3 regions of the Geodermatophilus sp. SYSU D01119 genome follow, and region 3 is predicted to be linked to each of the others. Evidence: riboswitches for the same ligand, from Rfam matches in the RefSeq annotation. Region 3 holds a riboswitch; each other region holds the start of a gene.

Region 1 (4,457 bases), on a different contig from region 3:
CCAACATCCTCGTGCGCCCCGACGGCGGGGTGAAGCTCACCGACTTCGGCATCGCCTGGTCCGCCGAGAGCGTGCCGCTCACCGGCACCGGGCAGGTCATCGGCACCGCGCGCTACATGTCCCCGGAGCAGGCCGCCGGCGGGCGGGTCAGCCCGGCCAGCGACGTCTACGCCCTCGGCCTGGTCGGCTACGAGTCGCTCACCGGCCATGCGCCCTTCGACGGCACCAACCCGGTCACCGTGGCGCTCAAGCAGGTGCGCGAGCAGCCCGAGCCGCTGCCCGAGGACGTGCCGCCGGTCGTGCGCTCCCTCATCGACGCGGCCCTGGTCAAGGACCCGGCCGAGCGGCCGCCGGACGCCGACGCGTTCCTCACCGCGGTGCAGGAGACCATCGAGGGGACCGCCGGGGCGACCGCCGTGCGGACGGGGCCGCCGACCAGCCCGGTCCCCGGCCTCCGGCCGGTGGGCGACGGGGACGACGGGGGCGACGACACGGCGCAGGCATCCTCCCGGCGCTCCCGCGCCCTGCTGCTCGTCCCGGTGCTGGCGCTCGTGCTGGCCGGCCTGCTGGCCGTGGTGCTGTGGCCCAGCGGCTCCGGCGGGCAGGCCCCGGCGCAGGCCGCGGAGACGTCCGCGCCCTCCGGCGGGAGCGCCGCCGCGGCGTCGTCGGTGGTGCTGACCGCCGGCGAGCACGTGGGCCGGCCGGTCGAGGAGGTCGCCGCCGACCTCACCGCCCTCGGCCTCACCGTCGCCCGCGAGACCGAGGAGACGACGGCGGTCGAGCCGGGCACCGTCGCGGCGCTCGACCCCGTCGGCGTGCCGCTGCGGGCCGGCGACACGGTCACCCTGTCGGTCGCGGTCGCGCCGCCCGCCGCGTCCCCGGCCGGGCAGGCGCCCGCGGAGGAGACCGCCCCGGCCGGGGAGCAGGCGCCCGCGCCGTCGGACACCGCCGCTCCCGGCGACGCGTCGGGGCCCGCGCCGGCCGCTCCGTCGGGGACCACGCCGTCCGGTCCCGCCCCGTCGCAGCCGGCCGGGTCCGCGGCCCCGCTGCCGGGGGCCGGGGTGTCCGCGCCGGAGGACCCGGCGCCCGAGGGGTCCGGTGCCGCGCCGTCCGAGCCGGTGGAGACCGGGCCGGCGCCGTCGGACCCGGTGCCGTCGGACCCGGTGCCGTCGGAGCCGGTGCCGTCTGAGCCGGTGCCGTCGGACCCGGCGCCGTCGGACCCGGTCGGGCCGTCGCCGTCGGAGCCGGAGGCCCCCGCGCCGACGTCGCCGGGGTCGTCGGCGTCGTCGTCCGCGCCGTCGTCGGGCCCGTCCGGGCCGCCGTCGGCGGTCCCGTCCGCCCCGGACGCCGGTGCGGCCGGCTGACCGGCGCCGACTAGGGTCCTCCGCCATGCCGACCAGGTCGCCGGACGCGCCGGCAGGGACGATCGCGACGCTGGACCTGCCCACCCGGGCGGTGACCGCGCTGACCCGCGCCGGCATCACCGACGTCGCCGCGCTCGCCGGCCTCTCCCGACGCGAGCTCGCCGCCGTGCCGGGCCTCGGGCCGGGGCTGGTGAGCGCCATCCGCCGGGTCGTGCCCGAGCCGCCGGCGCAGTTGCCGCTCCCGACCGAGGACGACGGCGGCCCGGCCTCGCCGGAGATCCCGTCCTTCGCCTCGCTGCGCGACCCGCGCCGGCGCACCGCGTTCGACCTGCTGGTGCCCGAGACCCCGCCCGCGGCCGAGCCGACCACCGGGCGCGCCGAGGCGCCTGCCGCCGACGCCGCCGACCCCGGGGACGACGAGCCCGGGGACGACACGCCCGGGGACGACGACCCCGAGCCGGCGCCCGCGCCTGCGCCTCCGCCTCCGGCGGCGCCCCGCCCGGCCGAGTACGCCGACCTGCTCGCCTTCGGCGTCCGGGTGGCCCGCGCCGCCGTCGCGCTGCCCGCCCGGCTGGCCTTCTGGTCGGTGCGCACCCAGGCCGACTGCCTGCGCCGCCTGCTGGGCTGAACGAGGAGGAACCCGTGTCGCTGCAGCGCCGAGGGATCGCGCGCCGCCGCGCGGCCCTGGTGGGACTGGTCCTCGCGGTCGTCGTCCCCGTCACGACCGCCTGCGGCGGGGGCGACGGGGAGGGCGGCGGGAACGGCGTCGAGCAGACCGAGGACGAGGGTGGCTCGGGCGGCGGCTCCGGCGGCGGGGACGAGCCGGACGAGAACCAGCCGGACGAGAACGAGCCCGGCGAGGACGAGGGTGGCTCGGGCGGCGCCTCCGGTGGCGAGGACGAGCCCGACGAGGACGAGCCCGACGAGGACGAGCCCGACGAGGACGAGCCCGACGAGGACGAGCCCGACGAGGACGAGCCCGACGAGGGCTGAGCCCGCGGGAAACCGCGCGACACGCCGACGACGCGCGCGACACTCGTCACGCCCGGCGGGCGCGCGATTGTCACGGACCGATAACGACGTCTACCGTGGCGCCGTCCGACCGGTCGTCACGTCCCCGCCCGGGGAGTCCGGGCGGATGCCGCCGAGTCGCCCTCCGGGGCGAGCCGGGGACCCACCGCACCACTGGGGTGAATCCCGCGCGGCCGGACGCCGTCCGGTGCGCGGGTAGGGCTGCTTCCCGCCCGAACCCGTCAGCTGACCCGGTAGGCGGCCATCGGGAGAACGGAGAGCCGCCGGATGGCGCGCGCCCTCAGCACCACCGCACCACCCCCGCGCCGGCTCCGCCGCACCGGGGTGCGCCCCCGGATCTGACCGCCCCGGCCGTCCCCGACGCCGGTCCCGCGACCGCCCGGCCCGCCCGGACGCCGGTCGCCGGCCGACCGCGTCCCGCGGACCGCCGGAGCCGCCACGCACATCCGCCACGCCGTGCCCGTCACCGGGCCGCGTGGCCGCACCCCTGGAGCACAGCCCCGCATGGACGCCCCCACCGCCGAGATCCGCACGCCGGAGCCGGCCGCCCCCACCGCGGAGATCACCGTCCCCGCCGCGCCGCGCGCTGCCCGCCGCAGCGCCCGGACCGCCCGCACCGCCCGCCCGGCCGCCCGCCGCTCCGCCGTCCGCCGTCCCGGGCTGCTGCTCGGCGTCGCCGCCGCCGGCGCCCTGGCCGCCAACCTGCTGCTCACCCCCGACCCGGCGGCCGAGGCGCAGGCCGGCACGTCGGGGTCGGTCAGCGTGGCCGCGGCCCTGGGCCTGTCGGCCGCCACGGGGCCCGCCGCCGAGCCGGAGACCGTGCAGCCCCAGGACATCGAGGCGCTCGGCCAGGTCGCCGCCAGCCGCGGCAGCCGCGAGGCCGCCGAGACCGCCGCCCAGCAGGCGCAGGCCGGCGCCGACCAGGCCGTCCGCGACGCGCAGGCCGCCGAGGCCGCCCGCCTCGCCGCCGAGGCCGAGGCCGCGCGCGTGGCCGCCGAGGCGGCGGCCGCCGCCGAGGCCGCGGCCGCCGAGGCCGCCGCCGCGGCGGAGGCCGAGCAGGAGTCCACCGCCGCGTCGTCGTCCTCGTCGTCGTCGTCCTCGTCGTCGGCGTCCTCGTCCTCGTCCTCGTCGGGGACGACGGCCTCGCGCGTGGCCCGGATCAGCAACACCTCCGGCCCGGTGAAGCCGGTGGTGCAGGCTGCCGCCGACGCCGTGGTGAGCAACGTCCCCGGCGCCGCCTCGATCACCCTGGGCGGCACCCGGGCCAGCGCCGCGGATCCGGGCGGGCACCCGTCGGGCCTGGCCCTGGACTACATGGTCATGTCCGACGCCGCCCTCGGCGACGCGATCGTGCAGTACCACATCGACCACTGGGCCGAGCTCGGCGTCGACTACCTCATCTGGGAGCAGCGGATGCTGTCCTCACCGGGCGGGTCGTGGTCGCGCATGGAGGACCGCGGTGGCGTGACCGCCAACCACTACGACCACGTGCACGTCAACTACCAGGGCTGAGCCCCGGACCCGGTCCGCTCAGGCCGGCAGCCAGCGCACCGGGTCCTCGAGCACCGCGTCGAGGGCCCGGAGCGCCGCTCCCGTCGCGCCCGCGGCCGGCGCCGCGCTCCCGGAGTCGACCACCGGCCGCCGCCAGCGGGCCGACAGCACCCGGCGGGCCAGGTGGTCCTCGAGTTGCGGCCGCAGCAGGCCGGTGAGCTCGGCCAGGTGGCCGCCGAGGACGACGGTCGGGATGTCGAGCACGTTGACCACGCCGGCCAGCGCCACGCCGAGCGCCCACGCCGCGCCGTCGAGCGCCGCCCGCGCGGCCGGGTCGCCGGCCTCGGCACGGGTGCGCAGCTCGTCGGGGCCGGCGTCGGCGGGCACCCCGGCCGCGGCGAGCAGCGCCAGCCGGCCGGCGTAGCGCTCCAGGCAGCCGGTCGATCCGCACGGGCAGGCCGGGCCGTCCGGGTCGACGCAGACGTGGCCGATCTCGCCCGCCCAGCCCGAGCTGCCGGTCATCACCCGCCCGCCGAGCACCGCGGCGCCACCGATGCCGATCTGACCCGA
Region 2 (4,457 bases), on a different contig from region 3:
ACCGGCCGGGTGCCGGCGGGGCTGTCGACGACGGCGACCGTGCCGTTCGAGCAGTACCACCGGCACACCGCCTGGGACCGGCCCGGCGGGCTGGCCAACCGCTCGGGCGCCGGTGACCTCGACGTCGTCGTCTACTCGGCGCGGAAGTGGGCGCGCCTGGCGCTGGGCGGCAACCCGACGGTCCTGCTCCTGCTGTTCGTGCCGGACGAGGAGGTCGTGGTCCGCACGGAGACCGGGGCGGAGCTGGTGGCGCACGCCGACCGGTTCGTCTCGCGCCTCGCGGCCGACCGCTTCCTCGGCTACCTGCGCGCCCAGCGGGCGGCGATGACCGGCGCCCGCCCCGGCCGGGCGGAGCTCGTGGACGCGCACGGGTTCGACGTGAAGTTCGCGACGCACGCGCTGCGGCTCGGGCTGCAGGGCGTCGAGCTGCTGCGCACCGGCCGGATCACGCTGCCGGTGCCCGAGCCCGACCGCGCGTACCTGCGGCGGGTCCGCCGCGGCGAGGTGCCGCTGGCCGAGGTGGTCGCGGCGGTCGACGACGCCGAGGCGCGGCTGGTGGCGCTGCGCGACAGCCCGGCGGTGCCGCCGCTGCCCGACCGGGCCTGGGTCGACGGCTGGCTCCACCGCGCCCACCTCGCGTACTGGGCGTCGCTGTCCTGAGCCCGCCCCGGTACGACGAGGACCCCGGCCGCGGGCGGCCGGGGTCCTCGTGTCGGGCTGTCGTCAGCCGACGTAGTTCACGTGCACGTGGTCGAAGTGGTTCGCGGTGACGCCACCGCGGTCCTCCATGGCACGCCACGCGCCGTCGGGCGAGGTGAGGATGCGCTGCTCCCAGATGACGTACTCGACGCCGAGCTCGTCCCAGTGGTCCACGTGGTACTGCGCGATGGCGTCGCCGAGGGCGGCGTCGCTCATGACCATGTAGTCCAGGGCCTTGCCCGAGGGGTGGCCGTCGGGGTCGACGGCGCTGGGCCGGGTGCCGCCGAGGGTGATGTCGCCGGCGCCGGGGACGGCGCTGACGACGGCGTTCGCGGCCGCCTGCACCGCGGCGTGGATCGGCCCGGAGCTGTTGGTGATGGTGGCGACGGCGGCGACCGGGGCGGGCGCCGCGGCGACCTCGGGGGCGGCCTCGGCGAGCGGGGCGACCTCGCCGGCGGGCGCGGACTCCCCGGCGTTCGAGCCACCGGCGGGGGCCTCGGCCGGGGCGGGGCTCTGGGCGGGGGTCTCGGCCGGCGCCTCGGCGGCGGGGGCGGCGGGCGCGGCGGCCGGGGCCGCCCCGCTCACCGCGAACACCTGACCCGGGAAGATCAGGTTCGGGTTGCTGCCGATGACGTCGACGTTGCGCTCGTACAGTTCCCGCCAGCTCTGGGCGTGGGCGGCGGCGATCTCGGCGACGGTGTCGCCCCAGCGGACGGTGTAGTCCTCGGTGTCGGCCTCGACCGAGGCAGCCTCGGCCGGCGCGGCCTCGGCAGGCGCGGCCTCGGCAGGCGCGGCGGTGGCGGCCTCCGGCGCGGGGGCGGCCTCCGGCACGGGGGCAGCCTCCGGCGCCGGGGCCTCGGCGGCGGGCGCAGCCGGGGCGGCGGGCGCGGCCGGGGCGGCGGGCGCCTCGGCGGCGGCCGCGGTGGTGCCGTCGGCCAGGTACTTCCCGCAGGACGGCCAGGCGCCGATGCCCTGCCCGGCGAGGACCGCCTCGGCGATCTCGACCTGCTGGGCCGGGGTGGCGAGGTCGGCGCGCGGGGCGAGCTCGGTGCCGCCGAACGCGGCCCAGGTGGACTGGCTGAACTGCAGGCCGCCGTAGTAGCCGTTGCCGGTGTTGATCGACCAGTTGCCGCTCGACTCGCACTGGGCGACACCGGACCAGTCGTGGCCGGTGGAGGCGGAGGCGGGCGAACTGAGGACGCCCAGACCGACGACGGTGGCGCCGGCGGCGACAGGGGCCTTGGCGATGACCTTCTTGGTGCGGACGTAACGGGGTGCGCGGTGCTTGGACATGGTGATGATCTCCCGATCACCGCCGGCGAGGTGAGCTGTCGGGTTCGGGCGATCGGTGCCCGGCCGCGGGACGCGGCTTCACCCCGGAGACGCGTTCAGGTCAGGCCCCCGTAGGCCGTCACGCGCCGGAAGTGGGTCCCCCACCCCTGCCCTGGGAGTTGACGTGAGCGACCGGTGGGCAGGGTTTGGCGGACCGGGCGCCGCGCTCCTGTTTGCTGAGCGCGACCGAAACGTTACATACCGCTTTGGTAACTGTCGTCGTGTTGACACTCACAGTGGACGGCGTCCGGCGTGTCGGTCATCCGTCGTGTACCCGGGCGCGAGCGATCGGTCAGCGCCTCCGTCGCGTGACGAGCGCGCAGCTCACGCAGCAGGTCGTCGGTGACCTCGACCCCGGCCCCCGCCGCGGCGGGCACGTCCCGGGAGTACTGCTCGTAGCCCGGGGGTGTGTAGGGACACAGCGCCCGGACCTCCACCGCGCCCCCGTCGCGGAACCCGTGCAGCGCCCCGCGCGGCGCGTGTGCGAGGTCACCCGGCCGCAGCACCGCCTCGCCGTCGTCGGTGGACACCGTCAGCTCCCCGGCGAGGACGACGAAGGTCTCGTCGTGGGCGTGGTGCACGTGCGGCCGCGCGCCCACCACGCCAGGCGGCACGGCGAACTCCTCGACACCCAGGCGGCCGCCGGTGCCGGCGCCGGTCAGGGCGACCGGTGCAGCACGCCCGCCGCCGGGACCACCTCCCCCTGGCCGGCGCGGACCACGACGGCGCGAGGGACGACGGCGCGGGGAACGGCCTCCTCAGCCACCGGCGAGCGCCCCGGAGGCCGCCTCCCGCAGGGCGACGGCGAGGCCCGCCTCCGCGCGCTGGTCGGTGCGGACGACGACCACCCGCGGCCCGCCCAGCGCCAGCGCCCCCGGCAGCTCACCCGCGGCGGTCACGGCGGTGGCCTCCCAGCCCAGGGCCCGGGCGACGGCGACCAGGTCACGCCCGTGCGGCGTGCCGAACACCCGCCGGTAGTCGCGCTCGTACGCGGGCCTGCCCGGCTCGAGCTGGGCGAAGATCCCGCCGCCGTCGTTGTCCGGGACGACCACGGTGAGGTCCGGCCGCGCCTCGCCCTCGCCGGTCAGCAGGCCCTGGAGGTCGTGCAGGAAGGTCAGGTCGCCCATGAGCGCGACCGCGGGGCCGCCGTGCACCAGCGCCGCCCCGATCGCCGTGGAGATCGTCCCGTCGATACCCGCCACGCCCCGGTTGGCCAGCACCGCCACGTCCCCGCGCGGCACGGCGAGCCGGTCGACGTCGCGCACCGGCGTCGAGGAGCCGAGCACCAGCAGGGCGCCGGCGGGCAGCGCGGCGACGACGTCGCGGGCCAGCCGCGCGGCGGTCAGGCCGGGCGCGTCGTCGAGCAGCGCGTCCACGGCCGCGCCCACCCGCCCCGCGGCGGCCCACCAGGCGGCCGCCCACGCGGGGTCGGCCGGCGGCCCGGACGGCGGCACAGCTCGGGTGACCGAGGTGCTGGAGCGGGCGGGGTCGGGCCAGCGCGGGCCGGTCACCACCGTCTCCACCCGCACGCGCGGGTCGGCCAGCAGCGCCGACACCGGCCGGGACAGGGTCGGCCGCCCGACCACGACCACCCGCGCGGGCCGGTGCTCCGCCAGCCAGTCCGGCGCACCGAGCAGCAGTGCCCCGCCGCGCACGGCGTCGCCGGTCCACGCGCCCCCGCTGGGCTCGGCCACCACCGGCCAGCCCGCGGCCGCGGCGCCGTCGGCCCAGGCCCGGCCGGAAGCGGACGGCCCGTCGCCGGCGACCACCAGCGTGCGCGGGGCGTCGGGCAGCGGGTCCCCGCCGGCCGGCGCGCCCGCCCCGCCGGTCCACGGCCCGCCGTCGTCGCGCCCGGCCCAGGGCCCCGCGAGCGGGCCGGGCTCCTCCTCGGGCAGCAGCGGGTCCCGCAGCGGCAGGTCGAGCTGCACCGGGCCGGGGTCGCCGGACATGGCGCCGGTGGCGGCGAGCAGGGCGCGGGAGACGACCGAGCGCCAGTAGCGGTTCTGCGCGGCCTCGCGGCCGGCCTCGGGCACCCCGACATCGGCCGCCCAGCGCACCGCGCCGCCGTAGAGGCCCGGCTGCTCGATCGTCTGGTTGGCGCCGGTCGAGCGCAGCTCCGGCGGCCGGTCGGCGGTCAGCGCGAGCAGCGGGACCCCGCTGGTGTCGGCCTCGAGCACGGCGGCGTGCAGGTGCGCGGTCGCCGTCCCGGAGGTGGTGAGCACCGGCACCGGGCGGCCCGAGGCCCGGGCGAGGCCGAGGGCGAGGAAGGACGCCGTCCGCTCGTCGATGCGCACGTGCAGCCGCAGCAGACCGGCCCGCTCGGCCGCGGCGAGGGCCAGCGCCACCGGCGCCGAGCGCGACCCCGGGGCGACGACGGCGTCGCGCACCCCGCCGCGGACCAGCTCGTCGACCAGCACGCGGGCGAA
Region 3 (4,457 bases):
ACGCGTACACCTCCCCGCTGCTGCGCTCGGCGGCGGGCAGCACGCACGGCTACGACACCGTCGACCACGCGCACGTCGACGAGTCGCGCGGCGGGCAGGAGGGCTTCGACCGGCTCGTGGCGGCGCTGCACGAGCACGGGCTGGGCCTGGTGCTCGACCTCGTGCCCAACCACATGGGCGTGGCCGACCCGGCCGAGGCGCCCTGGTGGTGGGACGTGCTCCAGCACGGCCGCGACAGCGCGCACGCGTCGGCGTTCGACGTCGACTGGGACTTCGGCGGCGGGCGCGTCCGCATCCCGGTCCTGGGCTCGGCCGACGACGTCGAGAAGCTCGAGGTGGTGGACGGCGAGCTCCGCTACTACGACAACCGCTTCCCCCTCGCGCCCGGCACCGGCGAGGGGACGCCGCAGGAGGTGCACGACCGGCAGCACTACGAGCTGGTCGACTGGCGGCGCGCGGACGCCGACCTCAACTACCGGCGGTTCTTCGCCATCAACACCCTCGCCGGGCTGCGCGTGGAGGACTCGGAGGTCTTCCGGGCCACCCACGAGCTGGTGCTGCGGCTCGTCGAGGACGGCGCCGTCGACGGGCTGCGGATCGACCACCCCGACGGCCTCGCCGACCCGAAGGGCTACCTCGACCGGCTGGCCGAGGCCTCCGGCGGGCGCTGGACGGTGGTCGAGAAGATCCTCGAGCCCGGTGAGGACCTGCCCGACAGCTGGCGCACCGCCGGCACCACCGGCTACGACGCGCTCGCCGAGGTCGACGACGTCCTCGTCGACCCGGCGGGCGAGGCGGGCCTGACCGCGCTGGACACCGAGCTGTCCGGCCGGGAGGTCGACTACGCGCAGCTGGTGCACGACTGCAAGCGCGAGGTGACCGACGGGATCCTCGGCTCGGAGGTGGCCCGGCTGGTGCGGGTGATCGGCGAGCTGCCGGGCGTTGACGTGGAGACGGAGAAGGAGGCGCTGGCCGAGCTGCTGGCCACCTTCTCGGTCTACCGCAGCTACCTGCCCGACGGCCGCGAGCACCTCGACGCCGCGGTGGCCGCCGTCCGCGACCGCCGGCCCGACCTGGTCGCCGCGGTCGACGCGCTGCACCCGGTGCTGGCGCAGGCCGGCACCGAGGCGGCCACCCGCTTCGAGCAGACCAGCGGCCCGGTGATGGCCAAGGGCGTCGAGGACAGCGCCTACTACCGGTGGGCGCGCTTCGTGGTCCTCAACGAGGTGGGCGGGGACCCGGCCCGGTTCGGCAGCACCGTCGAGGAGTGGCACGAGGCGCAGGCGCGGCGGCTCGCGCGCAAGCCCGAGTCGATGACCACGCTGACCACGCACGACACCAAGCGCAGCGAGGACACCCGGGCCCGCCTGGCCGTCCTCGCCGAGGTGCCCACCGAGTGGGCCGACCTGGTGCGCGGCTGGCTGTCGCGCCACCCGCTGCCCGACCGGCCGCTGGCGCACCTGGTGTGGCAGAACCTGGTCGGCGCCTGGCCGCTGTCCCGCGAGCGGGCGCACGCCTACGCGGAGAAGGCGGCCCGGGAGGCCGGGCTGTCGACGACGTGGACCGACGTCGACGAGGAGTTCGAGGCCGCGCTGCACGCGATGGTCGACGCCGCCTTCGACGACGCGACGACGCACGGCGAGATCGAGGCGTTCGTCGAGCGGATCGCGGCGGCGGGGCGGTCGAACGGGCTGGCGCAGAAGCTGCTGCAGCTGACGATGCCCGGCGTCCCCGACGTCTACCAGGGCACCGAGCTGTGGGACCACTCGCTGGTCGACCCGGACAACCGCCGCCCGGTCGACTACGACGAGCGGCGCGCACTGCTGGCCCGGCTCGACGGCGGTGAGGTGCCCGGGGTCGACGCGACCGGCGCGGCCAAGTTGCTGGTCACCTCGCGGGCGCTGCGGCTGCGCCGGGACCGCCCGGAACTGTTCACCGGCTACACGCCCGTGCAGGTGACCGGGTCCGCCGCGCAGCACGTCGTCGCCTTCGACCGCGGGTCCGGGGAGCAGGGCGGCGCGGTGACGGTGGCGACGCGGCTGCCCGTGGCGCTGGCGGCGTCCGGCTGGGGCGACACCGCGCTGGCGCTGCCCACCGGAGCCTGGCGGGACGTCCTGACCGGCACCCGGGTGGTCTCCGACGCCGGCGGGACGCCGGTGGGCGAGCTGCTCGCCCGGCTGCCGGTGGCGCTGCTCGTCCGCGACTGAGACGGAGGTCACGCGGGGACCGGGCGGTCGCCCGGCCCCTGCGTGACCTGCGGCTCCTCCCCGTGGCCGACGAGGCGCCCCTCCCGACACGCCCGTGACGCGTGGGGCGGACGAGCCACGGCGTGACCCGTTCGTTACCTTGGCTGCGCACGCGGGTCCAGAACGGCCACGTGCCGGAGCCGGTCCGCCGAACCCCGTCCGCCGGGCTCCGTTCCTCTGCACAGCCAGGACGGGGGTGGGGGACCCATCTCGGCGCCTGCACCGTGGTCACGGGGGGACCGGACGCAGCGCCTCGGGGTGAAGCCGCACGTCGTGCGGCCGGGGCACCGATCGCTCCGAACCCGACAGCTCACCTCGCAGGCGGTGGATCGGAGATCCCCCATGCGCACGTCCACCTCCCTGATCCGCCGTGCCCTCGTGACGACCGGCGTCGCGGCGGTCGCCCTCGGCGTCGCCGCCGGCCCCGCCTCGGCCGCCGCCCCCAACGACTGGGACGCCGTCGCCCAGTGCGAGTCCAGCGGCAACTGGTCGATCAACACCGGGAACGGCTACTACGGCGGGCTGCAGTTCAGCCAGAGCACCTGGGCCGCCTTCGGTGGCACCGCCTACGCGCCGCGCGCCGACCTGGCCACCAAGGCGCAGCAGATCGCCGTCGCCGAGCGCACGCTCGACGTCCAGGGCCCGGGCGCCTGGCCCACCTGCGGCGAGGGCCTGGACCCGTCGGCGCCCGAGGCGGGGTCCCCGGCCGCGGCACCGGCCCCGGCCCCCGCTGCCGCCCCGGCCGCCGCGCCCGCCGCCTCCGGCGACACGCACACCGTCGTCCGCGGCGACACGCTGGCCAAGATCGCCCGCGCCGAGGGCGTCGACGGCGGCTGGCGGGCGCTGTGGGCGGCCAACCGCGACGCGGTGCCGAACCCGAACCGGATCTCGGTCGGCCAGGTGCTGCAGCTGCCGTGACCCGCGTGCGGCGGCCGGGGCTCCCCCGGCCGCCGCACCTGGTGGCAACCCCGGGCGCAGCGCAGTGGCCCGCCAGCCGGCCGCGGCGCAGTGGTCGGCCGGCCGCGGCGCAGTGATCGGCGGGCGGCAGCGCAGTGATCGGCGGGCCGCAGCGCAGTGATTGGCGGGCCGCAGCGCGGGCAAGACGGTCCGGTCACCCCGCACGCCCCCTGGAGGTCCCCGCATGTCCGCACCCGTCGAGTTCGCCGTCTGGGCGCCCGTGCCCGAGCGGGTGCGCGTGCAGGTCGACGACGCCGTGCACGACATGCGCCGCGACGAGCGCGGCTGGTGGCGCGCGGAGGTCGAGGCCGGCCCCGACGCCGACTACGGCTTCCTGCTCGGCGACGACGACACGCCGCGACCCGACCCGCGCGCGCGGCGGCAGCCCGCCGGCGTGCACGGCCTCTCCCGCCGGTTCGACCCGTCCGCGTACGCCTGGGGCGACACCGCGTGGACCGGGCGCCCGCTGGCCGGCGGCGTCGTCTACGAGATGCACGTCGGCACCTTCACCCCCGAGGGCACCCTCGACTCGGCGATCGACCGGCTCGGCCACCTCGTCGACCTCGGCGTCGACTTCGTCGAGCTGCTGCCGGTGAACACCTTCGACGGCGCCCACAACTGGGGCTACGACGGCGTGCTCTGGTACGCGGTGCAGGAGAGCTACGGCGGCCCGGCCGCCTACCAGCGCTTCGTCGACGCCTGCCACCAGCGCGGCCTCGGCGTCATCCAGGACGTCGTCTACAACCACCTCGGGCCGTCCGGGAACTACCTGCCGCTGTTCATGCCGGTCTTCAGCGAGGGCGGCGCGAACACCTGGGGCGAGTCGGTGAACCTGTCGGGGCCCGACTCCGACGAGGTGCGCCGCTACATCCTGGACAACGCGCTGATGTGGCTGCGGGACATGCACGTCGACGGGCTGCGGCTCGACGCCGTGCACGCGCTGGTCGACGAGCGCGCCACCCACGTGCTGGAGGAGATGGCGCGCGAGGTCGAGGCGCTCTCGGTCGCCGTGGGCCGGCCGCTCACGCTCATCGCCGAGAGCGACCTCAACGACCCGCGCCTGGTCACCCCGCGCGTCGCCGGCGGCACCGGCATCGACGCGCAGTGGAGCGACGACTTCCACCACGCGCTGCACGCCACGCTCACCGGCGAGGGGCAGGGCTACTACCGCGACTTCGCCGAGGCCGGGCTCGGCGGGGTGGCCAAGACGCTCACCGGCGCCTTCTTCCACGACGACGCGTGGTCGAGCTTCCG

What was found. A riboswitch is a leader RNA that binds a small molecule or an ion and turns the genes downstream of it on or off. The one in region 3 is predicted to bind cyclic di-AMP.
Region 1: another riboswitch for cyclic di-AMP. It lies ahead of ACI79X_RS02970 (hypothetical protein); the one in region 3 lies ahead of ACI79X_RS19855 (transglycosylase family protein).
Region 2: another riboswitch for cyclic di-AMP. It lies ahead of ACI79X_RS09465 (transglycosylase family protein); the one in region 3 lies ahead of ACI79X_RS19855 (transglycosylase family protein).

The regions. Positions count from the first base shown of each region.
Region 1 is NZ_JBJGYL010000003.1:57,140-61,596, forward strand. Features, by position in the region: gene ACI79X_RS02955 (protein kinase domain-containing protein) at 1-1,364, shown strand, start outside; gene ACI79X_RS02960 (DNA-directed RNA polymerase subunit alpha C-terminal domain-containing protein) at 1,390-1,992, shown strand; gene ACI79X_RS02965 (hypothetical protein) at 2,007-2,357, shown strand; cyclic di-AMP (ydaO/yuaA leader) riboswitch at 2,497-2,652, shown strand; gene ACI79X_RS02970 (hypothetical protein) at 2,901-3,908, shown strand; gene ACI79X_RS02975 (ROK family transcriptional regulator) at 3,927-4,457, opposite strand, start outside.
Region 2 is NZ_JBJGYL010000009.1:115,479-119,935, forward strand. Features, by position in the region: gene ACI79X_RS09460 (nucleotidyltransferase domain-containing protein) at 1-660, shown strand, start outside; gene ACI79X_RS09465 (transglycosylase family protein) at 724-1,992, opposite strand; cyclic di-AMP (ydaO/yuaA leader) riboswitch at 1,997-2,166, opposite strand; gene ACI79X_RS09470 (cupin domain-containing protein) at 2,226-2,645, opposite strand; gene menD (2-succinyl-5-enolpyruvyl-6-hydroxy-3-cyclohexene-1-carboxylic-acid synthase) at 2,790-4,457, opposite strand, start outside.
Region 3 is NZ_JBJGYL010000031.1:7,394-11,850, forward strand. Features, by position in the region: gene treY (malto-oligosyltrehalose synthase) at 1-2,207, shown strand, start outside; cyclic di-AMP (ydaO/yuaA leader) riboswitch at 2,451-2,585, shown strand; gene ACI79X_RS19855 (transglycosylase family protein) at 2,589-3,164, shown strand; gene treZ (malto-oligosyltrehalose trehalohydrolase) at 3,388-4,457, shown strand, end outside.